2 regions of the Undibacterium sp. Ji22W genome follow, and region 1 is predicted to be linked to the other one. Evidence: riboswitches for the same ligand, from Rfam matches in the RefSeq annotation. Region 1 holds a riboswitch; the other holds the start of a gene.
The links. A riboswitch is a leader RNA that binds a small molecule or an ion and turns the genes downstream of it on or off. The one in region 1 is predicted to bind cobalamin.

Region 1 (16,731 bases):
TAATGTGAACGATGCGCCGATAGTTTCCTCAGCTCTGCATGACATCATTCTGGACCAGAATAATAATTTTAGTTTGGTTGTTCCAAGCAGTACCTTTATCGATGAAGATTTGGGCGATGTTTTAAGCTACAGTGCAAAACTCGTGAATGGCAATAATTTGCCGACTTGGTTACATTTTTATTCGAATACAAATACATTTAGTGGGACGCCTGGAAATGAGGCTGTAGGGACAAACATCATTCAAGTGACAGCAATCGACAAAGAAGGCGCTTCTGTCACTAGTGTTTTTAATTTAAGCGTGCTCAACGTTAATGATGCACCAACGCTCAACCGGCCACTGGCAGACGTGTCCGCGACAGAACGTGAATCATTGAGTGTTGTCATCCCGCCCAATACTTTTTCAGATGTAGATGTGGTTGATGTACTCACATTCAATGCGATGCTTTCCAATGGTGACCCTTTACCGGCATGGTTGCGTTTTGATGCAAGTACCAAAAGCTTCAACGGCACACCGAACAATGACGATGTTGGAACAATTGATGTATTGGTGTTCGTCACCGATACGGCGAATACACACGCATCAGATATTTTTAGAATCACAGTCAACAATATCAACGATGCACCAACTGTCGCCATAGCAATTGCGGACGCTGTTGTGAATGAAGATGCAAACTTTTCTTATATTGTTTCATCGAATGCTTATTCAGATGTCGATGTCGGCGATACACTTACTTATAGCGCCCAGCTTGCGAATGGCAATGTCTTGCCAGCGTGGTTGAGTTTTAATCCTACAAACAAAACATTTAGTGGTACGCCGGGCAATAATGAAGTTGGCAGCCTTGATGTAAAAGTTATCGCAACGGATATAGCAGGTTCATCGGTGGCAGATATTTTTAATATTCGGGTCAATAATACGAATGATGTGCCGACGCTGATTATTCCATTAGGGGACGCTATCGCAACTGAAGATGCGAGCTTTATCTATGTTGTTCCATCAAATACCTACAACGATGTCGATGCTGGAGATGTACTGACTTATAACGCGCAGCTTGCGAACGGCAACGCTTTACCAACTTGGTTGAATTTCAATCCCACAACCAAAACGTTTAGTGGTACGCCGGGCAATAATGAAGTTGGTAAACTCGATGTAAAAGTCATTGCAACGGATATTGCTGGTTCGTCGGTATCCGACATTTTTGGTATCAAGATCAACAACACCAATGACACACCGATCCTCGTTTCTCCACTATCGGATGTCATTGCGACAGAAGACGCGAGCTTCACATATTCTGTCCCATCAAATGCATACGCAGATATAGATGCTGGCGATACGCTCACTTATAGTGCGCAGCTCGCCAATGGTAATGCACTACCAACATGGTTGAGTTTTATTCCGGCCACCAGAACGTTTAGCGGCACAGCAGGGAACAATGAAGTTGGCCGCTACGATGTAAAAGTGACGGCAACCGACTTCGCAGGTTCATCGGTATCAGACATCTTCAGTATTCAGGTTAACAACACCAACGATGCGCCTAGCCTCGCGATTCCTGTGCCTGATCAGATTGCGAACGTTGGTGGTTTATTTAATTATGCGATTCCTGCAAATACTTTCTTGGATGTGGACGCCGGTGACGCTCTGACCTATAGCGCGACACTCTCAGATGGTAAGCCTTTGCCAGCGTGGTTGAATTTTAATGCGACGACGGGTACTTTGAGCGGAACACCTTTGTCCTCAGATGCCGGTAGCCTCAGTGTCAAAATTAAAGCGGCTGACAAAGCGGGTGCAATTGCGACGGATAGTTTTGCAGTGACGGTGTTGTTTTCTGTTATCAATGGTTCAAGTGGGATCGATAATTTGCTAGGTAGCAATGCTGATGATCAAATCAACGGACTGGCTGGGAACGATAAACTTTCAGGATTGGATGGCAACGATACTTTGAATGGTGGTGCGGGTGTAGATGAAATGCGAGGCGGCAAAGGGGACGATATTTATATCGTCGATAATATCAGCGATGTGATTATCGAAAACGTGAATGAAGGTGCTGATTCGATTCAAACCACAGTAACTTACACCATGCCTGCTAACGTGGAAAAACTCATTTTGATGGATACTGCGGCAATCAATGCTAATGGTAATTCTGCAGATAATATTCTTATCGGAAATTCGGGCGTTAATACACTTACCGGTGGTGCAGGTAATGACTTTTTGGACGGTGCCGCAGGTTCGGATAAGCTCTATGGTGGTACGGGCAACGATACCTATGTGATAGATAATATCGGCGATCTCATTAGTGAGAATACTGGCGAAGGCTTGGATGTCGTGAATTCTTCAATCAGTTATACCTTGACCAATAATGTTGAAGTGTTGTTGCTGACAGGTAGTTTGACGACAAATGGCACGGGAAACGCTAGTCAGAATCTATTGATCGGAAATAGTGCTAATAATGTTTTGAATGGCGGGACTAGCAACGATTTGATGCAAGGTGCTGCTGGCGACGATACCTTAACTGATACCTCCGGTAATAATCTCTTTGATGGCGGCTTGGGCAATGATGTATTGACGGGCGGTACTGGTAAGGATTTGTTTATTGGTGGTCGGGGTAACGACACCATAAATACTAGCAGCGGTGCTGATGTGATCGTATTTAATCGTGGTGACGGGAAGGACATTATTAATGCCAGCACTGGCAAAGATAATACGATTTCATTGGGGCATGGAATTAAATACGCAGATTTGTTTTTCATGAAGAGTGTGAATGACTTGATCCTGCAGACAGGCACTGGTGAGCAGGTAACATTGAAGGATTGGTACCTCAGCATCAATAATCACAGCGTTGCAAAATTGCAGATTGTAATTGAGGGAACGAGTGATTACGTCAGCACATCAAACAATGTGTTGAATAATCATAAGATAGAGTTGTTCAATTTTGATGGATTGGTGACGGCTTTTGATCAGGCGCGGGCGGCTACGCCTGGTATGTCATCGTGGGCTCTATCGAATTCCCTATTGAATTTTTACACGAGTGGCAGTGATACCTCTGCTATCGGCGGTGATTTAACTTATCAATATGCGATGAACGGCAATTTATCAAATATAGCGATGAATCCCGCTTTGGTTTTACTCACGGGTACTGCATTTGGCGTCAATGGTCAAAATTTACAGCTCACATCAGCATTGATAGATGGATCACCAATCCTAGTGTAATTTATTGAGGGAAGTTTGGAGAAATCGGGTAGCTTGCTGCCCGATTTTTTTTGCGAAAAGTTAGTGAAGTAATGTGATTTTACGCGATTCTTGCGCGTCTTCTTTGATTGCTGAAAATCAAGAGAAAACTAAAATTCAATGATGTATTCTTCTTTTTGCTAACAGCGAGGTGTTATGAAACCGATTAAACTGTTAAAATAATCATGTTGGTGCTCGTGAGATGGTTCACATCTCGCAGTTCAACGGGAAGCAGGAGGTATTTTGCTCAGACAAAATTGCCCACCTGCGCTGCCCCCGCAACGGTCAAGCGGACGAGTCTTCACCGACTCCGCTTCTGTCACACAAGCCACTGGTCGCCTTGAACAAGCGACTGGGAAGGCGACAGAGGTAGTCTCCGCCAGCCCGGATACCGGCCAACGAGGTTGCATTACATTGCGCGCTTTAGCTCAAACGTAGTGCGTTGTTGCTTTCAGGCTGTCGGGGATGACAGGGAAAGCTGATCAAAATCTTTTGTTTCAATTCTTAACTTAGTTTTGTTGGCTGTGCTTATGCTAATCCTATTGTGCCCTTCATATCGGCTTGGGATGCGAGTATTCGCTTAACGCTTTTGAAGTGCATTTTGAAAATGCGCTTTGAAAACGCGCTATGAATAGCATGCTTTAAACAACATTCGCGTTGTTTAGAGTGAGCCTGCGCGCCTGTTTTAGTCAGCTATCTTGCTGGCAAACTGAGTCTAAAGAAACAGAAGATTTTTCTTTCGTAATTTTTGCAAAAATAATGAAAAAATCTGTTCTACACGCACGTGTTGTCGCCCTTGGTTTGACTGCATCAACTAGCTTACTTACACAACTTGCACAGACCGCACAAGCGCAAACACAAACTTCTATGGCTTTGCAAGACGTGGTGATTACCGCCAATCGGCTACCGACTAAAATCACCGATGTACTTGCTGATGTCACGGTGATTGATCGCAGCGAACTTGATTTGGTCGGCCAGGGTTCCTTGATGGATGTGTTGGCGACTCTACCTGGTGTGCAAATTTCTCGCAATGGTAGCTATCGTTCATCCAGTGGGGCGTTTCTGCGCGGGGCGAGCTCGTCACAAACCGTGATCTTGGTGGATGGCGTGCGCATAGGATCTGCTACCTCAGGCACACCCGCCTTAGAAAATCTTCCCTTGGAAAGAATTGAACGTATCGAAGTTTTGCGTGGTGCTGCATCTGCGCTGTATGGTTCGGATGCAGTCGGCGGTGTGATACAGATTTTTACGCGTGATGTCGAAAACAAACCTGTATTCAGCGCCAACGCTGGTATTGGTGGCGCAGGACAAAAACAGTTAGGTTTAGCTTTGCGAGGACGTGCTGGTGATCTTGGTTACAGCTTGGGTTGGTCGCGTGAAAAAGCTGATGGTATTTCGGTAGTTGAAAATTCTTTAGCTGCTTCATTTAATGCTGATCGTGATGGCTTTAGTGCGACCAGCGTTGATGCCAAGTTGCGCTATACCATTCATCCACAACACCAATTGCAAGTTAGTGCATTGCATAGCGATACTGATTATCAGTTCGACGGCTCGGCGTCCCCGAATCCGTTGAAATTGAATAAAACGAATACTGATGCGCGTGCGTATTCGACGTTGAACAATCTGTCGCTTAGTTGGCAAGCGCAATTCTTGCCAATCTGGACGTCCACGTTGACCGCGGGCGTGGCAGAAGATCAGTCTGTGAGTAAATATTTGCGCACGACGGACGGCGCGTTTGGCGGCAGCAATAAGTTCAACACGCGTCGTGATCAAGCCAGTTGGCAGAATGAGGTGAGTGTCGGCAAAGATGTTTTGTCGATACTGTTGGAACAGCGTCGTGATGAAGTGGATAGCAGTACCAACTATGCGGTAAGAGCGCGCGATATCAGCGCCGCATTAGTATCGTATGCATTGCGTGCAGATGATTGGAGCGCTTTGGCTATATTGCGCCATGATAAGAATTCTCAGTTCGGTGGCTTCACCAACTGGTCAATGTCTGCAGCTTATTTCCTCACACCAACCTGGCGCGCTGTGGCGAGCTCGGGCACAAGCTTTCAGGCACCTAGCTTTAATCAATTGTATTTCCCCGGCTTTGGCAATCCTGCGTTAACACCGCAGCAAAATCGTTCAAATGAAATTGGTCTGAAATATCGCCAAGATGTTTGGCATGCGGAAGCCACCGTGTATCAGAATGATGTTCGTGGGTTTATTAATCCATCGAATAACGTACAAAGTGCATTGGCGATTTTACGCGGCGTCACCTTAAGTACGGGCTGGAAGTTGGGTGCCGATCAACTCAGTGTTTCGTATGATTATGCTGACCCGCGCACCAAACCGAACAATTTACGTTTGTTGCGGATCGCCCGGCATGTCTTGAATTTACGTGCGCAGCATCAATGGCATGAAATGTCATTTTTCAGTGAATTGAAATATTCCAGTGACCGCGAAGACAATAATCAGAGTTTTAGTGGGCGCGATACGTTAGCAGCGTATAGCTTGTTGAATGTCGGTGCGAACTGGCAACTCAGCCCTCAGTTGGCAGTCTTAGTCCGTATCAATAATCTGACCGATAAACACTATGTCTTGGCGAATACTTATTCAACGCCAGGCCGCAATGCCTTTGCTTCTTTATCTTGGAAATATTGAAAATTATGCCGACTTCCATCGCGATTGCGCCTAGCGAATTGATATTAGGTGGCCAAAAGAGCGGTAAATCGGCAAGGGCGGAAATGTTGGCTGCTCATTGGCTACAAACCAGCGAACAGCATCAGGCCTTGTTTATTGCTACCGCACAGGCTTGGGATACCGAGATGCAAGTGCGGATTGCGCGCCATCAAGCTGACCGTGCGTTGCGCTTGCCGCAGATGCGCACGGTTGAAGAACCGCGTGCGATTGCCGAGGTAATCCGACAGCACAGTAAGCCTGAAACATTGATTGTGCTCGATTGCATCACGCTATGGCTTACAAACTGCATGATGCCTGTCGATCATGCAGCTCTAAGTGGTGAGGAATTAGATGCGGTAATGATGGATTTATTGACCGCATTACAAAGTGCACCGGGCCCGATCGTGTTAGTGAGTAATGAAATTGGGCTCGGCGTGATTCCCCTTGGTGTCGACGTCCGCACCTATGTGGACCAACTTGGCAAGTTTAATCAGGTACTCGCGGCGCAGGTGGCTCGAGTTTGTTGGATGCTTGCGGGCTTGTCCGTGATAGTAAAAGAGTCGGTGTGAAAGGAAAACTATGAAAATTTCTTGGGTTTATCGCGTCACAATTTACGTTCTTTGGACATTGTGCTCCGTTGCAAATGCAGCGTTGGCGATCGAGATTACCGACGATAGAAACGTCAGTGTGCAGTTCAAGCAGACGCCAATGCGTATCGTCAGTGTGTTGCCTTCATTGACTGAATCCGTCTGTGCCTTGGGGCATTGCCAGCGCTTGGTTGGTGTTGATCGGTATTCAAATTTTCCGACAAGTCTCGCAAGCTTGCCGCGCGTGGGTGGCAGTCTTGATCCGAGCATTGAAGCGATCGCTGCTTTGAAACCCGATGTCGTGCTGATGTCAGTGGCGTGTCGCGCCGCTGAGCGTTTGCAGGCCCTTGGCATTAAAGTGTTGGCGATGGAGCCTAAAAATCAAGCTGATGTCCATCGTATTTTATTGAAGTTGGGGCAGCTCTTGGAAGTGAATTCGGTCGAGACGATTTGGCAAGAAATGAATAGTGGCATCGATGCAGCAGCAAAGAGTTTGCCCGCATCTGTTAAAAAAATGCGCGTGTATTTTGAAGTGAGTAATGCTCCCTATGCCGCGGGAGAAAGTAGTTTTATCGGCGAAACTTTGCAACGCTTAGGTGCAGGTAATATCGTGTCTGCCTCCTTAGGACCATTTCCTAAGCTGAATCCGGAATTTATTGTGCGCGCTAATCCGGATGTGATCATGATTAGCGAACGGGGATTCGCCGCATTAGCCGCACGTCCAGGCTGGAATGCGATACGTGCGTTACGTGAAAATCGTGTGTGTGTTTACACTTCCGCAGAATCGGATGTTTTGGTACGTCCGGGGCCACGGATGGCAGACGCCGCATGGATTATGGCGAAGTGTTTGAAGAGCAAAGCATCATGATGATGGCGAGTCGCGTCTTGCCTCCCATTGGTGCCGTCGTGTGCCCTGCAGAGAGCACCGTAGAGAGCATTGTAGTCGGGATGATAGAGCCGAATGATAGTGTCATCGCAGTCCCCCAGCAGCGTGGAAAACTCTTGTTTGCGGTGATAATTTTGCTGTGTTTGAGCACTGGCTTACTGTTGCTAGGTTTAGGTGTCGGTAGTAATGGCTGGGAAAGTCTGACATCGATGTGGCAGCAATCATTAGCGATACAAATTGTCTGGGATATTCGCCTGCCCAGAACGCTAGGTGCATGGGCGGCTGGTGCTTTGCTGGGCTTATCGGGCGCTGTGGCGCAGGGCTTATTTCGTAATCCTTTGGCCGATCCCTATTTACTGGGCAGCGCTTCTGGCGCGGCGCTCGGTGTTTCTACGGCCTTGGTCTTATTTGGCGGTTCTCCATTTGCGACTGCGTGGATCGTAAGGATGGGTTTGACAGGAGCAGCCTTCGCGGGGGCGGTGCTAGCGGTATTTCTCACGCTGTTATTGGCGCGCGGCGTGCAGCATAGTTTGCGTTTGTTGTTGGCAGGTGTGATTGTTGGTGTCGTGTTGGGGGCGATCGGTTCTCTGGTAACAATGTTGCGGCCCGATATTGTGCAATCTATGCAGGCATTCATGCTCGGTAGCTCGGGCTATGTAGGATGGTCGGGTTGCGGATTGATGCTCGCAGTATGGCTGATTTGTCTGGTGGGCAGTGTGGCTTTGAGCCAGGTTTTGGATGGCTTATCTTTGGGCGAAGCGACTGCTGCTAGCTTGGGTTTGCCCTTGACGCAGATGCGTCTGGCCTTGGTCGTGATCATCGCTTTAAGCGCTGGCACGGCTGTCGCCCAGACGGGTTTGATTGTCTTCGTGGGTTTGGCTGCGCCGCATTTGGTGCGCTCAATCTTAAAAACTACGCATGCAGGTTTAATCATGTTGTCCAGTCTGGCTGGTGGTGCCTTGCTCAGTGCAGCAGATATTCTGAGCCGCTGGATGATCGCTCCGCAAGAATTGCCCGTCGGTGTGGTGACTGCGATTTTGGGCGGTGCTTATCTGCTGCGCTTGATGCATAAGCAAAGACGGTATAGCGAACATGCTTAGCAAACTCAATATGACATACCGGAAAAGGCACGGTCAATGAGTGCAAAGTCTATTGCAATCCATGCAGAAAGCGTGAGTGCCGAGTTGAATGGTAACGCGATTTTGTGTGAAGTCAGTGCCCAGATTCCGCGTGGCGCCTGGACCAGCATCGTTGGTCCGAACGGCGCGGGCAAATCCAGTTTACTCAAAGCATTGGCGGGATTGTTAGAACATCGCGGCAGCATCCATTTGTTGGGGCAATTGGCAAATACTATTCCACGACGCGAACGCGCTCGCTGTCTGTCATGGTTGGGACAAAGCCAGACCACGCCTGAAGACTTACGTGTGTGGGATGTCGTCATGCTAGGACGTTTACCGCATCAAGCTTGGCTCGCCGCGCCAGACGCAAAAGACCATGCTGCAGTCGAACGGGCACTGCATGCGACGCAGGCTTGGGAGTGGCGTGAACGGAGTTTAGGTCAATTATCTGGTGGCGAACGTCAACGCGTTTTACTGGCACGTGCTTTGGCAGTGGAGGCAGATATTTTTCTGATGGATGAACCCTTAGCTAATCTTGATCCGCCGCATCAGGCGGATTGGATGAGTTTGGTCAGGCAATTGGTTGTACAGGGAAAAACCGTGATCAGCGTATTGCATGAAATCTCGTTTGCTTTACAAGCTGATTATCTGCTGATCATGCAACAAGGCCAGCTGTATCATCAAGGCGCATGTGATGAGGTCAGCAGTCATCAGGCGCTGCGCGAAGTGTTTGATCACCGGATTGCGATTCATACGGTGCAAGGGCAGTGGATAGCATTGCCGCAGTAATAAAATTCAAATTTAAAACTAAAGAGGGAAACGACATCATGCAAATAGAAACGCCACCAGCAGAAAAACCATATGACAAACCACAAGGCGAGCGACGCGGTTTGATTATCGTAAATACAGGGGATGGTAAAGGTAAGAGTACCGCTGCTTTTGGCTTGGCATTACGGGCGCATGGACGAGGCAAATCGGTGAAGATTTTTCAATTCATGAAAGTACCGACGGCGCGTTTTGGCGAACATCGCATGTTTGAGCAATTGGGATTGGTGGTTGAAGGCTTAGGCGATGGTTTTAGTTGGAAAAGTCATGATCTAGATCATTCGGCGCAGTTAGCTCGTGATGGTTGGCAGAAAGCCAAGGCAGCAATCTTGAGTGGCGATTATTTTATGGTGACTTTGGATGAAATTACCTATCCCTTAATTTATGGCTGGTTACCGCTGGAAGATGTATTGGAAACTTTACGTGCCCGTCCGGTCGACGTGCACGTCGTTTTGACTGGACGTCGCGCACCACCTGAATTGATTGAACTGGCGGACACTGTGACCGAAATGACGCTGATCAAGCATGCATTTCGTGCAGGCATTCCGGCACAGCGTGGCATCGAAGATTAAGTTCAGAAAAACAGCATGCTGCTTGACTTCATTCTTCCCATTCCTCAACTGTGCCTGATCTTGGTGCAGGCAATCTTACTCAGTCTGATCGTGGATCAGATGCTGGGCGAACCCGTTGCCATCCTGCATCCGGTGGTGTGGATGGGACATTACTTGCATCGATGTGGGCTAATCCTGGCGCCGAAGGCGGAACAAACGACTCAGCGACCAACGATTAATTTTATCGCTGGCGCAATCGCGATTTTGCTACCAATGTTGCTACTGAGCTGGCTGGCTTGGTCTTTGCAGAAAACGATGAGTATGCTTGCTTGGTATTGGCAAGGTTTGATACTTGGCTGCCTGTTAAAACCTTGTTTGAGCTGGCGCATGTTGCGCGATGAGGTGAGGGCAGTAGAGACAGCGTTGCAGTCTTCTCTGGATGCGGGCAGAAATCAACTCGCGCGCTTAGTCAGTCGCGACGTGCGATGTTTAGAGGCGCATCAAGTACGCGAAAGTGCCATTGAAACTTTGGCTGAGAACTTGAATGATTCAGTGATTTCGCCCTTGTTGTGGTTTGTCTTGCTCGGTTTGCCAGGCGCGCTCATGTATCGCTTTGCAAATACGGCAGATGCAATGTGGGGCTATCGTGGTGAACGTGGTGGTCGTATATGGACCTGGGTTGGTAAATGTGCAGCACGTACAGACGATGTTTTGTCTTGGCCCGGTGCGCGTCTTACGTCACTGTTGATGTATGCGGTGGTCTGGCGTTGCCCTGATCGGCGTTTATTCAAAGAGGCTTGTGCAACAACTTCACCGAATGGCGGTTGGCCTATGGGTGCAATGGCCCTGTTATTGGATGTGCGTCTAAGCAAGCCTAATGTGTATGTACTGCATACCAATGGTGTGCAAGTTGAATCACATCATACAGAGCGGGCATTGGAAATTTGCCAGCGTACCGTGTGGCTGATTGCATTTGTTTGTGTTTGTGCTTGGCTTTGGATTTTTGTGTTGAACTTTGCAAAGACATTTGGTGCGCAAGATGTTTGATAGCGCATCGACGATGAATGCCCATCCTGCAAAGGTTCGGCGCATACATGGTGGTACCGATACTCACGGTAAACCACTGTTTGATTTTTCGACGAATAGCAATGCGCTAGGTCCATGCCCACCTGCTATGCGGATGATCCGAAACGCGGATTGTTCTGGCTATCCCGATCCAGAATATCAAGCCTTACGTGAATCTTTAGGTAGATGGCATGGAGTAGCGCCGCAAAGGATTTTAATTGCTGCTAGTGCCAGTGAATTTATTTATCGTATGTCGATTGCGTTTGCGATGCGGACAACACAAAATCGCAAGCAAGTTGATCAACAAGATCATTCTAAAACCGTGTGGATTCCACCGCATAGTTACGGTGATTATGCCTTAGCTGCACGCGCCGCTGGCTTGGGTTTTAGTGACGAATTTAGTGCCGCTGGCTTGATCTGGACTTGTGAGCCCGGCAGCCCCTTGGGGCAAAATCAAGCGGGTTTGACACAAATGTTGAATGCCTTGCCTGCGACCAGTCAATTAGTGCTCGATTGCGCCTACCAGCCATTGCGTTTGTCGAGCCAAGCTAGTGTCAGTGCCGAGCATTTGGCACGTTGCTGGCAAATGTTTACGCCAAATAAAGCGTTGGGTTTGACTGGGATACGCGGCGCTTATGTCGTTGCGCCACTGGATGCTGATGAATGGCAACAGACCTTGGAGCAATTAGCGCCATCTTGGGTATTGGGTGTACATGCAGTTGCGATGTTATCGAGCTGGAGTAGTGCACCAGTACAGGAATGGCTGAGTAATAGTTTAAGTAGCTTGCGTGATTGGAAGCGTAGACAGATAGCGATTTGCCAGGATCTGGGTTGGCAAGTTATTCCCAGTCATGCGAACTTTTTCTGTGCCATGCCGACGGAGTTGTTACAAGAAAATCGCAGAGATTTTTTGCATGACTTGCGCAATCGCGGTATTAAATTACGCCATGCTGAATCGTTTGGCTTACCGGCTTGTTTTCGGCTAGGCGTATTAAACCCACAGGCGCAAGATGCCTTACAGCGCGCGGTCCAAGAATTTTCTCCACGGTTTTTCTAATCGCATTGAATTTCATAATGAATTTCTAACTATCACCCCAGTTTCACCGAAAGGACACAATATGAGCGCGGTACATGAGAATAACTATCCTATGGACGATCTTGAACATGCTGGCTTACGACAAAGTTTGCAGCACAAAATAGACAACAAGACTAAACCGCTGGGCTCTTTGGGCCGGCTCGAAAAATTGGCTGTTCAGTTGGGCCTGATTTTAAAATCGGAGACACCTCGTTTGCAGCATCCACAAATGCTGGTATGCGCTGCAGATCATGGCATCGTGGCGCGTGGGGTATCGGCTTTTCCTAGCGATGTGACTTGGCAAATGGTGGCGAATTTTTTGGCTGGGGGGGCGGCGGTCAGCGTACTCGCGCGCCAACATGGTATTGCTTTGCATGTGATTGATTGTGGCGTCAAGCATGAATTTGCTGATATACCGGGTTTGATCAAACGTAAAGTTGCCCACGGCACGGCAGATTCTGTTACGCAACCTGCCATGAGCGACGCACAGTGTCAAAGAGCAATCAACAATGGTCGTGAAGTAGTCAGGTCTTTACCTGGTAACGCCGTACTCATCGGTGAGATGGGAATAGGAAATACCTCGTCCGCCGCATTGTTGTTAGCACGATTGGGTGACCTTGATATCGCCGATTGTACAGGTGCTGGCACCGGTCTTGATCATTTTGCAGTGGCACGCAAAGTCGAGACCTTGAGGCTGGCGTTAAAGCAACACGCGGGTGTCAACGATCCTCTTGAAGTGTTGGCATGCCTTGGTGGTTTTGAAATTGCAACCATGGTCGGCATCGTTTTGCAGGCGGCTAGTGAGAATCGCGTAATTATCGTCGATGGATTCATTGCTAGCGCTGCAGTGTTGGTTGCTAGCATGTTGGCACCTAAAGTCAAACAGCGTTGCGTGTTCGCCCACTGCTCTGCTGAGAGCGGACATCGCTTGATGCTAGATCAGTTGCGAGTGCATGCGCTGCTAGATCTAGGCTTGCGTCTGGGCGAAGGTTCTGGCGCTGCTTTGGCGTGGCCGCTGGTGCAATCAGCTAGCGATATTTTGTGTGATATGGCGAGCTTTGAAAGCGCGGGTGTTGCGCGTCGTGATTAAGGCAAACGAAGTCAGAAAATATCAAACTAGAAGAGATAATATGTTAAACCCCCTCCGTCATTATCTGTTGGCACTGCAATTTTTTACGCGCATTCCTGTCACGGGAAAGCTAGCGGTGTGGGTTGGCTATAGCCCTGAATTATTGCGTGCCAGCGCTGCGCATTTTCCAGGGATAGGTTACTTGGTTGGGGCGTGTGCGGCATTTTGTTTTTGGCTGACTGTTCAATTGTTGCCGATCCATAACGCAAGCAGTTTGATTGCCGCTGTGCTTAGTACCGTGATGACTGCGATGTTGACTGGAGCCTTTCATGAAGATGGTCTGGCAGACTTGGCGGATGGTTTGGGTGGGCATGTTAGTCGTGAAAAATCTCTAGAGATCATGAAAGATTCACGCATCGGCAGTTACGGAGCGATCGCTTTAATACTCGCGTTGATCTCCAAACTGGCACTGCTGAATTTGTTCGGGCAATTAAGTTTACCCAGTACCTTGATGGCGATATTTCTTGCTCATGTGGTGTCGCGTTGCATGCCCCTATTCATCATTCGATTCTTGCCGCATGTCGGTGATTCACCGCAATCTAAATCAAAACCTTTGGCCGATGCCATTAGCACGTCTGCGTTATGCTTTGCACTTGTCTGGTGTCTGTGTGCCTTTGCCTTAGTAGCGTGTTTTCATCCTGCCTGGAGTTGGTTGGGCGGATTGGTTGGTAGCTTGTTGGCATTGATTTGGATGCTGAATTTTTTGAAGCGACGTTTAGGTGGATTTACCGGTGATGCCCTCGGTGCTACCCAACAGCTGAGTGAAATTGCCTTCTATCTCGGGGTGCTATTTGCCTGGGGCTTTAATACTTAATATTTAATACTTAATATTCAATACCTAATATTCAATACTTCGTGCTTAGTACTTAACACCCAAGTCTTTATACGTGATGCAAAGGCAAGACCGATGACAAGTAAACTGTGGCTGGTGCGTCATGCACGACCAGAGGTGAATGAGGGAATATGCTATGGCCAAACTGACCTGGCGGCGGAGGGTCACGCAAATCACCTCGCCGCGATTCATTTAGCGGAGGCGTTAAATATTCAAAGTAACACGCGTTTTTTGGTCTATACCTCGGGTTTGCTAAGAACCCGACAATTGGCGCACGCACTGCAAGACTTAGTGCCAGATCTGAATATTCAGCAGGATTTACGTTTAAAGGAAATGCACTTTGGTCGTTGGGAAATGCAGGCTTGGAGTGACATCCCGAAGGAGCAAATTGATGCTTGGATTGATGATTTTGCGCAACATCGTTTCGGCGGTATAGAAAGCTGTCAGGATGTGCTGACTCGTGTGATTGCAGCTTATCAAGACATGCTGACTGTGTTGCGATTCAGTGCACAGTACGACAAGCAATGTCAAATCATCTGGATCACGCATGCCGGTGTGATTCGTGCTCTAAGTTACTATCTCGCTACAGGTAAGTCGACGATTACGCATGTCAATCAATGGCCGAAATCAGCACCGGGTTTTGGCGAATGGATACAATGTGCAATTGACATACATTAAGTCCCGACGCCAGCGTTTCGCTACAAAGCGTGAATAAAGATCAATCGCCATCGATGGAGATTGATAGTGAATAAGGCCGGTAAACACGATGAACTATTTAGCCCACATATATTTGGCGCGCCACAGCCACGACGCGATGCTCGGCGCTTTGTTGGGCGATTTTGTTAAAATGGACGGCGCATCGCAGTATCAATCTGAGATCGCACGGGAGATTTTGCTGCATCGTAAAATTGACAGCTACACCGACCAACATGCCATCACACAGCAAGCGCGCAGTTTGTTTGCCTCATCTCGTCGCCGCTATGCCGGTATCGCTTTAGATATTTTTTACGACCATTTGCTCGCACAGCATTGGCAGCACTATTCAGAGCAAAATTTACAGATATTCATTCAAGAGTTTTATCGTGAATTGCTAACACGCAGCACTTTATTTCCAAGTAATCTGGCGTACGCCGCGCCGCGCATGGTGGTACAAGATTGGCTGGGATCTTATACGGAGTTTGATGGCGTCAAGCTGGCGATTGATCGGGTCTCTACACGCTTATCGCGCAATGGCCATTTGTTGCGCGAAACTATCACCGATCTGCAACAAAATTACGATGAATTAAATCAAGGCTTCTTAAGCTTCTTTCCAGATTTGCAAAATTTTGTGACAGGGCAGCGCGCTGAATTGATCAGTCTCTGACAAACGAAGAAGCGACTGATGAGTGTAATTAGTGCATGCCTATTTTTATTAAATGATATTGCTTTGTTAAGCTTTTGATTGCCCACCAAAAACAATCGATTTGAAATTCGGCTACACTGGCCACTTAGTTCATTTTTCCCATGTGCAGACATCGGGAGTTCAGCCTGAAAGTTTTCATGACGACGATTTCAATTCCCCGCAGTCAACCTAGTTTGACCACCGTTTTGCTCGCAAGCGGATTTGTGTTGACCTTATCTATGGGGGTGCGGCATGGTTTTGGTTTTTGGTTGCAGCCGATCTCTCAAGAATATCACTGGACGCGCGAAACCTTCTCGATGGCGATTGCGATTCAAAACTTGATGTGGGGTGTGTTCGGGCCTTTCGCCGGGATGGCAGCCGATAAATTAGGCACTGCCAAAGTCATCGTCCTAGGTGCGGTCTTATTTGCGTTGGGTTTGTTGTGGATGGCATTGGTGAATCAACCCTTTGCATTTATCGCGGGCTCGGGTGTCTTGATTGGTGCTGCACTTGCTTGTACTACTTTCGGTGCGGTGAGTGGCATCATAGGGCGTACTGCACCCGAGGCAAAACGCTCGTGGGCGTTTGGTATGTCATCGGCTGCCAGCTCTTTCGGTCAATTTTTTATGATGCCAGTTGATCAGCAATTGATACAACATGCAGGCTGGCAAAACGCCTTGTACGTATTGGCGGCATTGATGTTGATTGTGATGTTACCGATGGCTTGGAAGTTACGTGAGCCCACTCGCGCTGTCGATACCGGGCCACAACAAAGTACCATGGAAGCCGTACGTGAAGCGTTCTCCCACAAACCATTCTTGCTTTTATTGGCTGGCTATTTCGTGTGCGGATTTCAATTGGTTTTTATCGGTATGAACATGCCTGCATATTTAAAAGATAAAGGCATCATCGATCCAAGTGTTGCGGTGATTGCCTTATCGTTGATTGGTTTATTTAATATTTTCGGATCGTATGGTGCCGGTAAACTCGGTGGGTTATTTCCTAAGCGTTACCTCTTATCCAGCATTTATCTTAGTCGCAGTATCGTGATTGCCTTGTTTGTACTTGCGCCAATTAGTACTTACAGCGTCTATGTTTTTGCCGCAGCAATCGGCTTGCTGTGGTTGTCGACCGTGCCGCTCACCAACGGCGTAATCGCAGGTATTTTTGGTTTGAAATATCTTTCCATGTTATCTGGCTTTGTGTTCTTCTCCCACCAGTTAGGCAGTTTCATCGGTGCCTGGTTGGGCGGCTATATGTACACCAAGAATGGAAACTACGATGCGGTTTGGGTGGTCGTTGTTGGACTTGGTATTTTTGCGACTTTGATTAATTTGCCGATCAACGAAAGTGCGATTGCACGTGAACAAAAGTTACCGCTCGCTGCATAAATTC
Region 2 (16,731 bases), on a different contig from region 1:
ATGATTTTTTTCATGTTAATAATTCCTAAAAGATTAATGAAGTGAATGTTTGCCAAGGTCCAGCATGACCAACATTGTGCTCGCTCTGCATACTATAAGACTGTTGCGGGATCAGCAAGTCCAATTCGAGCCTGACTCAAATCTAATGTAAATTCAGAAGTTCGCATCTTTACCCACAATGTGCACGCCGAGTACTTGGTTGACACTCACCCTTGTTACCATTCTCATTAAATTTACTTAATTCCAACCTTACTACGAATATCTGCTGGAATAGCATCTTTATGTACCATGAAGTAAATCGTCTTCATGCGAATATAGTTCTTACTCATGTGCAGGTGACCACTAAAGGGACCGCTACTCGTGCCGTAACTGTTCTTAGTCAAGAAGAATTGATTACCTTTTTCATCCTTACTCAATCCCACGATATGCATACTGTGATCATCGGTACTACGCCAGTCATCAAAAGCATCTTGTCGATTCGCCTGCGTAATTTCTTTAGCCTCATCATCCAGTACAGCGTAGCCCTCTTTCACGTTAAAGCCTTTTTCGCTGGTGTCGCCACCCCAGGAAATCGTATAGCCCTTGCTCAAGGCATTCGTCATGATTCTTTCCATGTCATCCAAAGGCACGTTCACATAACGGCTATCATGCGACCAGTTGTCGGGGATCTCTAAGCGCATACGTTGATAGAAAGGATGGTGGCTAAAGCTGGTAATTTCTACATAGTCATCCGGATTCAGTTTCAATACCTGATCACGGAAAGTCTGTGGTGTATAAAGCTTACCTTCAAACATAAAGTTAGCTGGTGGCGTGCCAATATAGGCATCTAAAATTCCGTCAAACGCCGGACGCCATGACTTGCTTGGGCGACCAATCTTAATCACTGCATCTAAGAAAGATTTCGTAACGGCGGCCAATTCCGCGTGATCTAAGTTCGTTTCGCCCTCCTTCAGGCCGGTGTAATTAACTTTCGGCACCGCACCATAGCGCCGGAGCATGTCCATGGCATCGTGATTATTACCACCTTCCCAGAAGTTCGCGCGGCCTTGCGCCCGTACATAGGAATCCGCTTTGAGAGGATAGGCATAACGCACACCAAACACTTCTGACAACTCTAACAATTTGCCCCCTTGACGCGCGACTTCACTTTCCATAAAAGAGGCAGTCGCGAAGTTCCAGCACGTATTGGTGTACGCTTGATTCTTGGCAGCGGTGCGCTGTGCTTCATTGGTAATCGTGAAATTTTTTTTCGCTGCCCCCTGAGTATTCGTGGTCGCTTGCTGTGCGTTGCCCACGAGTGGCGTTAATAGGAGTGCGGAGCTTAAGGCGATGGTCGCTAGTGTCATGTCTATCCTTCTTAGTTTGTGCTGTATAAATTCAATGCAAATAGAACGCTAATTCAAATAAAGAAATTAAATAAAAATCGGCATCATAGCTGCTATGAGCCGGTACGGACAGCGGAAGTTCCAGAAAACTGAATTGATAGAAAGCGGACTAATTCGGGACACGCAAAAAAGGCCATGAAAAACTCATGGCCTTTTTTGATTTTTAGCGATAATTTTAGAATCTGAATCACAAGCTCATGTGCAACCAAACCACGTAAGCCCAGACAATCTTTTGGGGTCGACTAACAATTGAATCTTACCCGCCAGATGCTTAGCAACGTCACTGGTATAACGTTGATAATAGTCTTGGTTGTAAGGTCCAACACCGTGCTCGGCACTGAAACTACCTTGATAGCTATACACAACCAGATCATAGATCTGTTCGCGAAGTTGTTGAACGAGTTTGGTATCAAATGTGTTTGCTGCGTCCGCTGGCCACACCAAGTTAAAATGACATCCACCATCAGCCCAATGTCCAAAATCCATACACTTCACCCAGGGATAATTGGCTTGAATGACGGCACACGCTTCCGCTCTAAATTCCACTATTGCTGAGCGTGGCATAGAAATATCAAAGGCGATGATTGTTCCCTCATACCGCAATGCTTCACTAATGGAATGTCGGATACGCCACAAATCTTTACCCCTTCCGATCACGGCATTATGTACTTCGTAATCCAATAGCGGCTCCAACATACGCATCAATAGCGCATCTAAAACAATCCCGGAAGTGTCTTGGCTGGCGCTACTACTTAATTCCAGCAAGATACAATAATCAGGGCAAACTTCTGGTGCAAATGGATTTTGTATATCTGGAATATGGCGCATAACGGCTTGCAGAGCAGCGCCAGATATCCCCTCAAAAGCCGATAAAAATTCACCGCAATCACGCTCAAAGATGCGTAAGATTTCTAATACTGCGGCCTGATCGCGCGGCACGATTAAGGCAGTCGCAGTTTGCCTGGGCAAATGATGTAACTGCAACACCGCACGCGTGATAATGCCGAATGCACCACTACTACCAACAAATAATTGTTTAAGATCGGGTCCCGTATTATTTTTGCGCAGCGCTGTTTGCAAATCGAGTACCGCGCCCGCAGGATCTAGCAATACCGCCCTTAAGCCCAAGAGATTTTGGCGCACGTCGCCATATCTGATCAGTTTAGCGCCACCGGTATTCGTGGCAATCATGCCGCCAATCGAGGGATTGGCGGCCAAGTCGATAGGAAAAAAGAGACCATGGGGCAGCAATGCTTCGTTCAGTTCTTGTAGGCACACCCCAGCATCGACTTCCACCGAACGATTAATCACATCAATCACGAGATGTTGCTTTAATCGTTCAAGACTCACCACGAAAATGCTGGCACTAGCATCTGGCGTACTTGCGGCGACTAATCCGGTATTGGCACCTTGCATCAGCAATGGCTGCTGAAACGTGACGCACAAGCGCACAAGTTCCTCCACCTGCGCATGCGAATTTGGCCGCAACACGGCAACGGCCTTTCCTTCCCCATATCGTGCGCCTTTGCAATACCTTTCACATTCACTAGGATCCAGTAAAACGCCACGTTCACCAAGCAAGACTTGCAATGCCGTTAGCAACTCCGCTTGTGTTTGTGTATCGACAAAGGGAGCGGCTATCATCACCTCGATATCGTTAGAATTAATCTCACGCATTTGCAGTCATCTTAAAGATCGCCTGTGCATTGCTGGTATCAAAACCTAAGTCCAAACGCGGCTTGTTATTTTGTTGGTTGTTTTGGTAGTTTTCGCCATTCATGCCCTCTGCGATCACATCACGGGTAATGAATTCATAAAACGATCCGGGCACTTGTCGCTCGATCAAAAAACCATCGGCATTGATCATCTGACGCGTCACCATATCGGCTTTGAAAGCAGTTTGCTTCACACGTCCAGAAGCTGACACTTCCACTTCTGCTTTGATTGGACGACCTAAGCGCTTTTGCTCCTCGTTGACTGCAAACACATCAACAACGCGATCGGTCGCGTGATTAAATGCATTCCCTTCGGTGGCAATCCACGCCATTTCTGCCGACTCCGCCAGCAATATTTCGTAGTCATTTTCCGAAAAAATACCATGTTGACGCTCAAAACAGTCTCTGAGATTAGCCAACAGAATTTGTGCCTGAACCAAACTCAATCGACCATCACGTTCCAGTTCATGCAACATGCTGAGCGCTGCTGGACTTAAAGGATCTGTTGAATCGGCTAAGACGCGCGTCACCGCATCTTGAAATGCCGGGCTAAATCGTTCTGGATGTAATTCGCTCACGAAGAATTGAGAAATATTCTCGGGATCGTCGACCTGCACATAAGAACGCCCTGTCATTTTCAGGCGATCCAAAGGAAATACGCCATTTAAACGATATCCCAAGGGCTTCAAGATACGGGTGATCGCAGCCTCCCCGGGCGGCAACGCACCTAATCCCAACCAACGCACAGTACGTAATGCACCATGATCTAACATCACTTTCGCACCGCGGCCGACGACCTCTTGCGTATAAGCACGGCCTATTGGGACCCGCTCCAAAATTCCCGCAAATAGCAGCATGTTTAATGCCTGCGCCAATTCAGCGCGAGTAATCACACCCTCTTCCCACATACGAAATTGGGGCGATATATGCATCAAATTCACTAAGTCTTGATACTGCACATCTCCCAATACATGCATCAACAAGGCTTTAATATTGTGATTCATCTTTCAGTTGCCTTCGATAAAATTGATTTGAAGTCGACACGACATTTCACTATCGTAATCAATTTGGCGCAATGGGACAAAGGAGTTAAAATCAAGACTTAGTGAATAAATGGAATACATACCATGCGCCGCAAAGTCCCAAGCCTGAATGCCCTATTGGTATTTGAAGCCGCCGCCCGTTTGCAAAGCTTCACCCAAGCAGCTGACGAATTGGCACTGACACAAAGTGCAGTGTGCAAACAAATCGCCAACTTGGAAGATTGGCTAGGACTTGCCTTGTTTGCGCGCGTCAAAAAACGGGTGCAATTGAGTAGTGCCGGACGCGACTATGCAGAAAAAATCCGCCGCCACTTAGATAGGATAGAGCGCGACACTTTAGAATTAATGGCACACAAAGAAGGTGCAGGCGTGTTGGAATTGGCGGTCATTCCTACTTTTGCCACACATTGGTTGATTCCTCGCCTGGCCGAATTTCAACGCCTGCGACCTGATATCACCGTAAATTTAAGCACCAAGACTAGTGCTTTTTTGTTTCCTGACACTTTATTTCACGCTGCGATTCATTCAGGGACGACTTTATGGCCAGGTACCAGTGGCGACTATCTGATGGCAGAAGATCCCGCGGTTCCGGTCTGCAGTCCGGCTTTATTACAACGTCATATAGGACGCAAAAAGCATGCAGCGATCCAAGATGTCGCGAACATGCCCTTACTGCATCTGAATACACGCCTAGAAGATTGGCGACGTTGGTTTGAATTGCATCAACATAGCAACGATGTAAATGCAGTCAACGGCGCACGCTACGAATTATTTACGATGTTAATAGAAGCTGCAATTGCCGGACTCGGGACCGCGTTGATTCCGCGTTACATGATACAAGCGCAGTTGGATAGTGGAAAACTAGTCGTTCCTTCGAACCTGAGTTTACCTGAGCAAACTGGCTATTATCTGGTTTATCCGGAAGAAAATGCCGCGTTACCAACCTTACAGGCATTTCGAGAATGGCTATTAAGTCAAACCAGTCAAACCAATCCAAACAATGAGACCAAACGGAAACCACCTTAATTTCTCAACTCCACGTAATTACTTGTTAGAATAATCCTGTTTAATTTTTAGATAATCGAATTACCATTTTTAGCGATGACATTGCCATGAAAATAGCCACCAAAAAAGTTCTCGGTTTCTCATTAATGGAGGCCATGGTTGCGGTCGCCATCATCGCCATTCTGGCGGCGATGGCCTTGCCCTCTTATCTCTTCAAAATCATCCGCGAACAAATTGAATCATCGATTCCTATTATCGAAATTGCCAAAACACCGATTGCGATTTCGTGGAAAACCGAACAGACTTTCCCTCTCGATAATAATGCCGCAGGCTTACCTCCAGGAGAGAAAATCGTTGGAAATTTTGTCAAAAGTGTGACGATAGAAAATGGTGCGATCCATTTAAAATTTGGTAACCGCGCAAATAAAGCATTGCAAGACAAAACGCTCACCTTCCGCCCTGCTGTAGTCGAAGATGCGCCAATTGTGCCTGTAACCTGGGTTTGTGCGAACGCAGGTGCCCCGGAAAAAATGGTTTTAAAAGGCGTAGACAGAACAGATGTCGACCCGCAAAATTTACCCTTAATGTGCCGTCCACGCGACAAACCAAAACCATAACTAATTGCTTCATCATAAGCTAAAAGAATAAGGGCGCTGCAACCAAAAAAAGTTGCAGCGCCCTTTCAGTTTTCAATCTTGATCTAGTTCAACCAATCAACAAAATCTGCTTAAAATTTGTGTTCGAAATTGACCCGCAATGCCAAGTGTGTTTGTGAAGTATTCGTACGAACCAAAGATCCTGTGGCATCTGCATAAGTACTGGAGGACACGTTATCCTGATGCAGCGCATTACCCAAAGCCACACGTAAATTTGTTTGGTTAGTAAACTTCCACAGTGCATAGACATCTAACACACGCTTAGGAATACCATAGGTACTTTGATTTACGGAAACGCGCACTGGACCGGCATTTTGAAAACTGAGATTACCACCCAGCGTCAATGGTACATCGTCGAGTTTGTAGTCAACACCAAAATTCGCACTCACTGGGGTCTGTGAATCTAAGCGATTGTTCGGTCCAGGAACTGAATTGACCGAGGAAGAATTAAAAGCCAGATTGGCACGAAAATCCACCGCAGGAGCATCCGCCATCACACTACGTAAAGGTAATTTAGCATCAAACTCCACACCGCGCGTTGTCGCTAAGCCGTCATTCGTCGGCATTGCCACCCAACGGCCATCGTTCACGATTGAAGTGCGTGTAAAATCTTCAATTCTGCGCAAGAAAAAGTTCACGCTCAGAATCCCACCATCGGTCAGATAATGTTCAAAACCAGCATCTAATCCCCACGCCAATTCCGGCTTGAGATTAGGATTACCCATATTGTCAGGGCTAGTCGCACTATTATTCGTCGACAAGAAGCGACGTGGAATCAAGCGGCCAGTATCCGGTGCTTTGTAGGTGCGAGTCAGGCCAACACGTACTTGATCATTTTTGCTGCCAGGAATTTTGTATAGCGTCTGCAAAATCGGACTTAACACACTCGAGCGATTTTTGATTTCAGAATAAGTATTACCCTGACTGCTGGTGTCGATACCTTCCCAACGTACGCCGGCATAAATCGACAAAGCTTTGCTGTAATTCCATTCATCTTGCACAAATAAAGCGAGGCGATTGACATCGGCAGAATAAGCTTCATCGGTATTAAACGGCGTAATTGGACCATTGCCAGCAATCACATCACGGCGCGTATTGCTATCGCTACGTTTGCTAAATCCGCCATCCCACCCAGCGGCTAAAGCGTGATCTTCCACGAATGGTGCAGTGTACTTACCGCCGTAAGTAAAACCATTATCTGTACTATCCGACAGGTAACTCCGTGCTAAAGTTTGCGATACACCCTGCGCATTCGAAATATTTTCGCCGTCGCGTTGATTGTAATTAGCACCAAAACGCACATCGAGTTTAGCGCTGTCTGCCAACTTGTGAACGTAATTCAAATTGGTTCGGATCGATGTACTGTTTGAGGTATTACTAGAATTTTCATTCAAAAACAGAGGTTTTTCACCGATCGATGTCGTTGTAACTTGTTGATTATGGTTGGTAAAACGATTGGCATTCACAAAACTTTGAGAAGTCAACATATCGCCATTTTCGAGCAACCAGTTGATCCGTGGTGAAATGCCAATTGACTCGAACTTACCTTCGCTCTCAGTCGTCGATGCGCGCGACAATGTGACCAGACCTTTGTTATCAGTAAATACTTCTGTACTGGAATCAGGGCGACCAAATTCGCCAGACATCAAATTTCCAGAAACTGAATAAGATAACTTACCAACCTTATCAGACAACTGCAAACTGGCATTCACGCCGTATTTACCATTTTCTTCACTCATGCCCAATTTCAATTCGCGCTGCGCCGTCACAATCGCTTTTTTCAAGACGATATTGATCGCACCCGCAATAGATTGCGTACTCAATTCGGCCGTCGCTGCACGAATTACTTCGATGCGTTCGATATTGTCTGGCGATAAAGAATCAAGTGAGAATCCCGGGGGGCTTGGTTCGCCATTCAACATAATCTGCGTGTAACCAGCACCAAGACCACGCATACGAATCGCGCCGCCACGTCCTTGTACTCCACCGATCGTTACACCAGGCAAACGCTTCAACACATCGCCAATATTAGTGTCACCATAGCGAACGATATCTTCCTGAGTCACCACGATTTTGCTGGCGGTATCTTGACGTCGCTCGTCATAACCTTTGGCACCACTAACTTGTACTTTTTGCACAGCTGGTGCCGGCGTTTGCGCATTTGCGGGGGCTGTTTGTTTTGGTTTCGTTTTATCGGTTTCTTCTTGTGCTTGTTGTGCTGAAGCCGATGTGCTGTATGCCAACAAGACTGACAAAGGAATTAAGGCTAAACGAAATTGCGATGGAACTGAAAACATAGTATGACCAATAGTGATTAAAAGATGTAGCTTCGACTTAGGCTAGTTCAATAAAGTTCAGCAAAATACCCAAAAGGAAACACTTTGATACAAAAGCTGCTGAGAGTGAAACATGGGGAGATCAGAGGAAACTTAGGCGCCGGAACACAGACAAGCGATTGTCCGGCGCGCATTATACCTCGCAATGGAAAATCGCTTGAGGTCATGGAATTGTCAGGGCAAGGCGGCGACAAAAGCCTACCGATGCCTATTGAAATACTACAAATTTTGCAAGGCCTTCAGCAACGGCAAGCAAGCATCGGCTACCCGATTGATGCTCTGTTCACGTAATGCATTCAAATCCACCTTAACATCACTTTGCAAACCAGCCCACCGCAGCAAGGCCTGACAGGCTTCCGGATGATCAAATAAACCATGAAGATAGGTACCCAAAATCTGATCATCAGGTGAACGACTTCCCTCGTCTTCCTTTGCGGCGCCATTGATCAACACAAAGGCGGGCAAAGTGTCATTGCTCGCATAGGTAATTCCCATGTGGATTTCATAGCCTTCGACTTTGGCCGTCTGGTCATCACCAAAAACGCAGGTTCCCTGTACCTGTTGCAGGCGTTTTTCTTGGGTGAGTTCCGTTGTAATGTCTAGTAGACCCAAACCGTCGGAGTCCCCTGCGCGACCTTCTACGCCATGCGGGTCACTCACCACTTGTCCCAACATTTGATAACCACCACAAATGCCGATCACCTTGCCACCGTACCGCAAATGTTTTTCCAAAACTTGCTGCCAGCCACGTTGCTGCAAAAATGCCAAGTCATCGCGGGTATTTTTACTGCCGGGAAGAATAATCAAATCCGCTGCAGGAATCGGATGATCAGGTCCAATGAATTGCAGATCAACATCAGGATGTGCACGTAAAGCGTCGAAATCTGTGTGATTCGCGATACGCGGAATCGCGGGGACGATGATGCGGAACTTACCCGTCGTGTTTTGTTTCACTTGAATCGCATCTTCTGCATCTAACATTAAGCCATGTAAATAAGGGAGAACTGCCAACACTGGTTTGCCGGTCTTTTCTTCCAGCCAATCCAAGCCAGGTTCAAGCAAACTAATATCGCCACGAAAACGATTAATCACGAACCCTAGAATACGTGCACGTTCAGTTTCAGATAAGCATTCCAACGTACCGATGAAATGGGCAAATACACCACCGCGATCAATATCTGCTACTAGAATCACCGGACAATCAACTGCTTCGGCAAAACCCATATTAGCAATATCACGTGCTCGCAAATTAACCTCAGCAGGACTTCCGGCACCTTCCACGATAATTGCATCGTATTGCTGCTGCAGACGTGCATACGACTCGAGTACAGCCGACATAGCAACAGTTTTATATTGATCATAATCACGCGCATCCATGTCAGCTCTGACCTTACCGTGCACAATAATTTGCGCACCGGTATCGGACGATGGTTTGATCAATACGGGATTCATATCGGTATGCGGCACCAAACCTGCTGCTTGCGCTTGCAAGGCTTGCGCTCGACCAATTTCACCACCATCTGAAGTGACTGCGCTATTTAAAGCCATGTTTTGCGGCTTCATCGGTACGACACGCACCGCCTCGCGTTGCAATAGCCGACATAGCGCAGCAACGACTGTCGTTTTACCGGCATCGGAAGTGGTCCCTTGCACCATCAAAGTTTGAATTTTCATAGGCGTATTAGTTCAGTCGTGTGTTGAATTTTGTGTTGCGGTTAAAAACAAATTCGCGCTCGCGACGTAATTCGAAGGAAAGTAGGCATGAAAGTAAGTCGCTTGCAAACTACCCAAACAATAAATCGCTTCGCCTTGATCCTGTGTCTTTTGTCTGCTGGTATGCGCTGCGGGGGTCAGTGGACAAGCAAAAGTGGAATAGTGAAAAGTATGACCGCGCAATTCACCCTCTGACGAGTGCCAGCTTTGCATCCCTAGAGCGGCTAAGCGCTTTTGCAACGTAATCGTACCGCTGAGGATGCCAGCCATTTTCCACGACTCGCCATGTTGATCGATCAGCTCATCGACAAGGCTGATCATACCACCGCACTCTGCATACATCGGTTTCTGCGCGGTCAAGAATGCCTGTAAAGATGCTTGCCAGTTTTTCGCCTCACCCAATTGTTGGGCGTGCAATTCAGGATATCCACCAGGCAGATAAACCGCATCGGCATCGGCTGGAATCGACTGATCAGCGACCGGCGAAAAATAGATAATTCGCGCGCCCATATCTTTTAATGCTTGTATATTTGCGGGGTATAAAAAAGCAAAAGCGGCATCCTTAGCAATCGCGATACATCGCCCTTCTAATAAACGCGGAACAATTGGCATCGTCAGATCTTCATCGGAAAACTCAACCCCGGCGATTGCATTCCAGGCAGGTACATCAATGGTGACGCTCGCGGCTAATTGATTCAAAATTGTATCAAGATCGGCCACTTCATCTGGCAGCACTAAGCCCAAATGTCGTTCCGGCAAAGCCTGTTCTTGCCGCGCCAAACTGCCTAATAGTGGGATGTCGCGCAAGGCGCTCTGTATCATACTCAAATGTCCAGCAGTGGCGACCCGATTGGCGACTACTCCCGCTAATCGCACTGGCCCAAAATCACGCAGTCCAAGCACAATTGCACCCACAGTTTGTGCCATAGATGACGCGTCTATCACAGCCAACACCGGAACCCCAAAGGCATTCGCCAAATCAGCGGAAGATGGCGTGCCATCATATAAGCCCATCACGCCTTCAATCAAAACCACATCACTTTGGAGTGCCGCTTCCGCTAATAAAGCGCGGCACGCGGGCAATCCCAACAACCACAAATCCAGCGATAAGACTGGGCTACCGCAAGCTTGTTGCAGCATCATTGGATCTATGAAATCAGCGCCGGTTTTAAATACACGAACCTTTTTACCTGCTTGGGTAAAGTGACGGGCTAAAGCCGCGGTGACCGTGGTTTTACCCTGCCCTGAAGCAATCGCTGAAATCATCACAATGGGTGCTGAGGTAGGTTGCTTTGACATCTAAACATCTCCTGCGTGCTGACCAAGATTGAGATCAATTAAGCACGCGTACTGATTGACAAAAATGGGGAAACTACCTGAACTTAGGCAAAGGCTACGATAATTATTGCAGAGAGCACGACCGCTGCCGAAGCAACTAAGATGATGCCACCTTCGTACTTGGCAAGAACAGCACCTGCTCGTCATGTACAAAGCGTTCAATGGGATGAGCGAGGCAAAGACTTAGATTATCGACAGTCATCACGTGCTCTTTGTCGCCACATAAATAAGAACCATCAGGCATCATCAATAAAGCGTGACTTGCGATGCCATATGACAAATTTAGATCATGGCTAACCATGATGACCGCTTTTTGTTTTTGGGCGCATTCACCGGCCAGCAATTGCATCACACTCACCTGATGACTAAGGTCGAGTGCATTCGCGGGTTCATCTAATAACAGCAAGCTTGCATCCTGAGCGAGTAAGGCGGCGATCGCCACGCGTTGGCGTTCACCGCCAGAAAGGCTACGCACATCGCGCTGCGCAAATTCTGCGACATCTAACAAACGCAAAGCATCCAAAGCGATTTCGTGATCTTGTTTGGACTCCCAAAAATGGGTGTCATGGTAAGGGTGGCGTGCACTCAGCACCGTTTCTATCACCCGATAGGCAAAGGCGTCTACCCGAGATTGCGATAAATAAGCTCGTTGTCGCGCCAGTTCTTCTAAAGTCCACCCATTCAGATCCCGACCATGCAATTGAATTGTTCCTGCATCAGTCTCACGCAATCGCGCTAAGCTGCGTAGCAGTGTACTTTTGCCAGCACCATTGCGACCAATCACGCACCAGCATTCTCCACTCTGAACTTGCCAATTCAAATCACTGATCAACGTCTTATTGTCGCCTCTTGTGCCGGCACCGGAACCCACACTTAAGCTAACATTCTGGGTTGTCAATATCGCTTTCGTCGTCATCAATTTCTCCGCAATTGGTGTAATTGAATCAGGAAAACAGGAACACCGATCAAAGCAGTAATCACGCCAACCGGCAACTGCTGCGGCGCGACCACGGTGCGCGCAAGGGCATCAGCACAAACTAAGAAACATCCACCAGCTAGGCTAGCAACGGGGATTAATAAACGATGATCAGGCCCTAACGCAAAGCGGCAAGCATGCGGAATAATGAGACCGACAAATCCAATACTACCAGCGGCGCTAACCGCACTTGCGGTCAACAAGGCCGCACTGACAAATAAGAGTTGTCGCAAGCGACCGATATTAATCCCCAAGGTACTGGCATTATCTGCATGCATTGCCGCGACATTGATTGCCCGGGCATTCTTCATCATGAAAACTAAGACGACAATCAAAATGATCCACGATAAATAACGCGGCTGCGTATTTGATAAATCACCGATCATCCAGAACACCATGCCACGCAAACTGGTATCAGGCGCAATCGATAATAATAAGGTGACCACAGCACCACAACCAGCGGCAACGATCACACCCGTCAACAGCAAAAGTGGCGCACTACCTTCTGAGCTGCCAGAGCCACGCAGATCTCGATAGGCCAACAAAAATAATAATGCTGCGACAGAAAGCGCGCCTCCAAATGCGGCGATATCGACCATGACTCCAGCACCAAAAAATAAAATCGTCGCAAGTGCGCCAACCGAAGCACCACCCGACAAACCCAACACATACGGATCGGCTAAAGGGTTGCGCAATAAGGCTTGCATCAATACGCCAGATAAAGCCAGCGTCGCGCCAGTAACAAAACCAGAGATCGCACGAGACAAGCGCAAATCAAGCACACTAGTAGCCAGCGTTGTATTTTGCCCATGCAGCAGTTCAATCAGGGCTTGCTGCAATTCACTCAAAGATAAGGGAACGGAACCGATTAAGCTAGCGAATATCAAACTCAACAAGGCGAGCACACTCATTCCCAGAATCAGGGAAAATGCGCGTTTTTGCGAGTTAATGATCACGATAAAATTCCTTCAAACCACTTCTTGGTTTATAAGAATCGATATTTTTCTCTGAGAATAATATCGATTCCCGCCCTACTGGTTCAAGCCTTCATAAGGCTGCAACTTACTTGTAGCCGTAACTCAATCCAACATAGACATTCGAACCTGGCGTACGATAATTTTTCGCCAATTCATAATCTTTATCGGCAATGTTATTCCAACGAGCCAATAAGGACCAATCTGAAGCAATCTTATACGTAGCCACCAAATTAACAATGCCATAACCAGCTAAGCGATTACGATTCGCTGCGTCATCAAAACGCGCGTCAGATAAAATCGTTTCTATGCCAAAAGTCAAATCATCGATACGATAGTCCACACCAAAACTCGCATGCTGTTTAGCACGACGTGCCAGACGTTTACCAGTGGTGTCGTCTTTAGGATCTTGAATGTCGAGGGTCGCACGTAGGTTCCAGACACCCAAACGCGTTGCTGCACCCATCGTCACACCAGACAAAGTCGCCTTATTTACGTTGTAAGCACAGCCATAGCGGTGTGTTGATAATTCAACCGGACAAGGATTCGTGCTGACCAATAAGTCAGTGATCTTATTTTGATAGTAAACCGCGCTCAACTGCACAAGGCTGTCATCAAAGAACACACCGATTTCTGAGTTCTTTCCTAACTCAGGTTTATTCGATGCGACGCCAAAGCCAGGGTAATACAATTCATTGAAGGTCGGCGCGCGGAAACTAGTGCCATAACTTGCATTGACACGCAAAACATCATTCAATTTATAACCGTAAGCGAGGCTACCAGTGCTATGTTTTCCGTATTGAGAACTATCATCGAGACGGGCACTCACACTCGCCAAATGCGCGTCTTGTTTCATCACATACGCGACTGCATAGGATTGTGTATCACGCTTACCGCCGAGACCTGATGTATTCGTTCGTACGTCTTCTTCGCGATCTTCAACCACAAATTGCAAAACATCTTTTCCAAAACTCACATCGTTCTGCCAAGTCCAGCCACGTTGTGCAGTATCTGCATTTCCCTTGCCATACGACGCGTCGGTAAAAACACGATCGGTATTACGTGAGAACTGCAAACTGGAGTTCCAGTTTGGTGACAACTTCGCTTTCGCAAATGTCGCGACATTATCAAACTTCTGCTGACCACGATCACGGTAAGATGGGCCTGCATCAAAATCCACATCCAGCGTACTTTGTACAAAATTCACACCAACGGTCAATTCTGACATCAGCTTCCAGGACAAATTTCCGTTGAAACTTTTTTGCGTATATCCATCTTTATCGGCATTGTAAGTATAGGGACCTGCGCCTGGCTTGGAAGCGGAAAAGCCATCACTACTCTCTTTGGCGGTATTCAAACTATACTGAAAATCATTCGCAGAAGAGCCGAAAACGCCCGCTTCGAATTTACGCAAATGATTACTGCCCATTCCGAAGTTCAAACTAGTGCGTGATTGCGGACCAGATTTTTTGGTAAATAACTGAATTACGCCACCCATCGCATCCGCACCATACAAGCTAGATAGCGGGCCATACACTATTTCTATGCGTTCAATTTGCGACAAGGGAATGCTGCTCCAAGTTGCACCACCGGTAGTCGAAGAACCGATTCGCACACCATCAACAAACACCACGCTTTGAGCATTCGCCGCGCCACGAATAAATACGGAAGAAACAGAACCAGCACCACCGGTCCGAGAGATTTCAATACCGCGTTGTTGTTGCAGCAGGTCGACGATGCTAGTCGCACCGGACTTCAAAATTTGTTCGGCGGTAATGATGACGTTATCTGCCAACACGTCTTTTGCAAGCTGTGCTTGGCGGGTTGCAGTGATCAGTACTTGTTCTTGAGAATTTGTCGTTTGTGCGGATACTGGTGTAGAAAAACAGGCGGCAATCGCCAAGCCCAAGCTAAAAGGTTTGAAATGTTGAATCATCATAAAATCACGTTGATAGTTATCCGCAGGCCATCATTTCAGATCTGCGGACAGCAAGTCGCAAGTCACCATCATCCCCGTCAGGTGCTTGAATACAAAATATGAGGCGAATAGAAATGCAAAGGCTAGTCAAAAATTTCTGACCCACCATTACTGAAATTACTAATTCACTGAGTTAGTTTTAGAGAAAACCAGCGCAAGAAAAATCATCACAGAACATCCCCGTTCGTAATACTTCACTTATCTTGGCCGGTATCCGGGCTGACAAACATCACCATCACACCTTCCCATGCAGCAAGCACAGTGGTAATGAAGGATGGCTGGCCTAATCATCACTAAAGCAAAATTAGACGTTTGTACACCGTTGCGGGGGCAGCACATTTATGCATTTAGCATCATGTTTCCCGTTTAACCGCCAACATGATTATGTCGGCGAGCACCAAAACGCGAGCATTTTAGCCTTTAACCGCATTCAGGACAAGCTGCGTCTGAGCCGAGGCAAAAATAGACCGGCAATTTCCTGTCCCTCATCAATTCGGTTGAATTACTTGTTTTTAGTTTTCTTTAGGAGGATCGAATTTTTTCGAGAGCGATACCCAGGCATTAATTAAGTCACGATGTAAGTCCGCGATCTCCAGTATGCGCACCCCAACTCGGAAAAAGTTTCCGCTCAAGATCGCGTGAGAAACCACCACCTTGCAAGGAACTTTGTAAGGAATCATTGATTCTTGATCGATATGAGGAATTTCCAACATCAATTGATATTCTTTATCAATAGTCAAAACCTGCTCACTCATGATAAGTATGCCTGTTTCCGAGATATTAAAGACGCGGATAGGAAAAACCTTGCCCTCACCCAGTTTGATGAGCCCGCGCCATGTGACATTGATTCTAGGACTTCTACGTAGTTCGATCATGAAGGCTCTACAAGTGGCGAATGGCAATTGCAGCGAATATTCGCAAGAATGGCCAAACTCAAGAAAAGTATCGAGAGAATATTGATATTAGACAATATATTACGATACTTTACGCCAATTGTTGCTATTAAAATGTCACAGTCAATTAGGAATTTTTCCAACGCGTGTAGAGAAAGCCTATAAAAATGGCCGCAACTGCAATTTCTAATTGCATGATTACTTGAACACCAGTCGCCACAGCATTGAAGCCAAAAATATCCAACATAGGCGCTTTACTAGCTTGGGTAGCGACATATAAAGTGAACAGGTATAAGGACATAAACGTTTTTGACGTTCTGGATGTTTTTCCCAAGCAGGTGGCTAAAGCACTCATACTAAAAATGCCAATCGCCAAAACTAGAGCCATGAATGGGTTCGCGAAGCTCAAGCGAAACAAAATAACGCCGACAAAGAGAAATCCCAAAACCATAGTCGCGCTCAAGTGTCTAAAATAACGGCGTTGCGCACCACCATTCACCGCCGCAGTCATGCCCTCGATCGCGGCCTGAAAATCACGTGTACTCACGTCACTCGCTAAGATACCCCAGAATGCCACCGCAAATACTGTCAATCCGGGCAATGAGTGAAGTGACACCAATGCGCCCAACCCAGTCACGACAACCAGCACCAAAATCGCAAATGGTGCATTCACAAAAGTGAGAGCCACATCTGCTAACACTTGTCCGAAAAAATTCGCA

Region 2: linked by a shared signal. The riboswitch ahead of ACO0KW_RS03585 (TonB-dependent receptor domain-containing protein) and the one ahead of ACO0KW_RS18665 (TonB-dependent receptor domain-containing protein) in region 1 are both predicted to bind cobalamin.

What each region holds. Positions count from the first base shown of each region.
Region 1 covers NZ_JBMPOU010000004.1:233,083-249,813, reverse strand. The annotation lists gene ACO0KW_RS18670 (putative Ig domain-containing protein) at 1-3,205, shown strand, start outside; cobalamin riboswitch at 3,396-3,637, shown strand; gene ACO0KW_RS18665 (TonB-dependent receptor domain-containing protein) at 3,983-5,869, shown strand; gene ACO0KW_RS18660 (bifunctional adenosylcobinamide kinase/adenosylcobinamide-phosphate guanylyltransferase) at 5,875-6,456, shown strand; gene ACO0KW_RS18655 (ABC transporter substrate-binding protein) at 6,467-7,342, shown strand; gene ACO0KW_RS18650 (FecCD family ABC transporter permease) at 7,423-8,460, shown strand; gene ACO0KW_RS18645 (ABC transporter ATP-binding protein) at 8,497-9,267, shown strand; gene cobO (cob(I)yrinic acid a,c-diamide adenosyltransferase) at 9,306-9,875, shown strand; gene cbiB (adenosylcobinamide-phosphate synthase CbiB) at 9,891-10,901, shown strand; gene ACO0KW_RS18630 (aminotransferase class I/II-fold pyridoxal phosphate-dependent enzyme) at 10,894-11,976, shown strand; gene cobT (nicotinate-nucleotide--dimethylbenzimidazole phosphoribosyltransferase) at 12,038-13,084, shown strand; gene ACO0KW_RS18620 (adenosylcobinamide-GDP ribazoletransferase) at 13,125-13,937, shown strand; gene ACO0KW_RS18615 (histidine phosphatase family protein) at 14,031-14,633, shown strand; gene ACO0KW_RS18610 (ACP phosphodiesterase) at 14,722-15,318, shown strand; gene ACO0KW_RS18605 (MFS transporter) at 15,495-16,727, shown strand.
Region 2 covers NZ_JBMPOU010000001.1:877,336-894,066, reverse strand. The annotation lists gene ACO0KW_RS03640 (hypothetical protein) at 1-14, opposite strand, end outside; gene ACO0KW_RS03635 (C1 family peptidase) at 234-1,346, opposite strand; gene ACO0KW_RS03630 (FAD-binding oxidoreductase) at 1,581-3,062, opposite strand; gene ACO0KW_RS03625 (DUF1338 domain-containing protein) at 3,055-4,104, opposite strand; gene ACO0KW_RS03620 (LysR substrate-binding domain-containing protein) at 4,228-5,169, shown strand; gene ACO0KW_RS03615 (pilin) at 5,256-5,765, shown strand; gene ACO0KW_RS03610 (TonB-dependent receptor plug domain-containing protein) at 5,876-8,101, opposite strand; gene ACO0KW_RS03605 (cobyric acid synthase) at 8,360-9,814, opposite strand; gene ACO0KW_RS03600 (cobyrinate a,c-diamide synthase) at 9,827-11,152, opposite strand; gene ACO0KW_RS03595 (ABC transporter ATP-binding protein) at 11,289-12,107, opposite strand; gene ACO0KW_RS03590 (FecCD family ABC transporter permease) at 12,107-13,078, opposite strand; gene ACO0KW_RS03585 (TonB-dependent receptor domain-containing protein) at 13,230-15,080, opposite strand; cobalamin riboswitch at 15,308-15,536, opposite strand; gene ACO0KW_RS03580 (PilZ domain-containing protein) at 15,632-15,994, opposite strand; gene ACO0KW_RS03575 (hypothetical protein) at 16,140-16,731, opposite strand, start outside.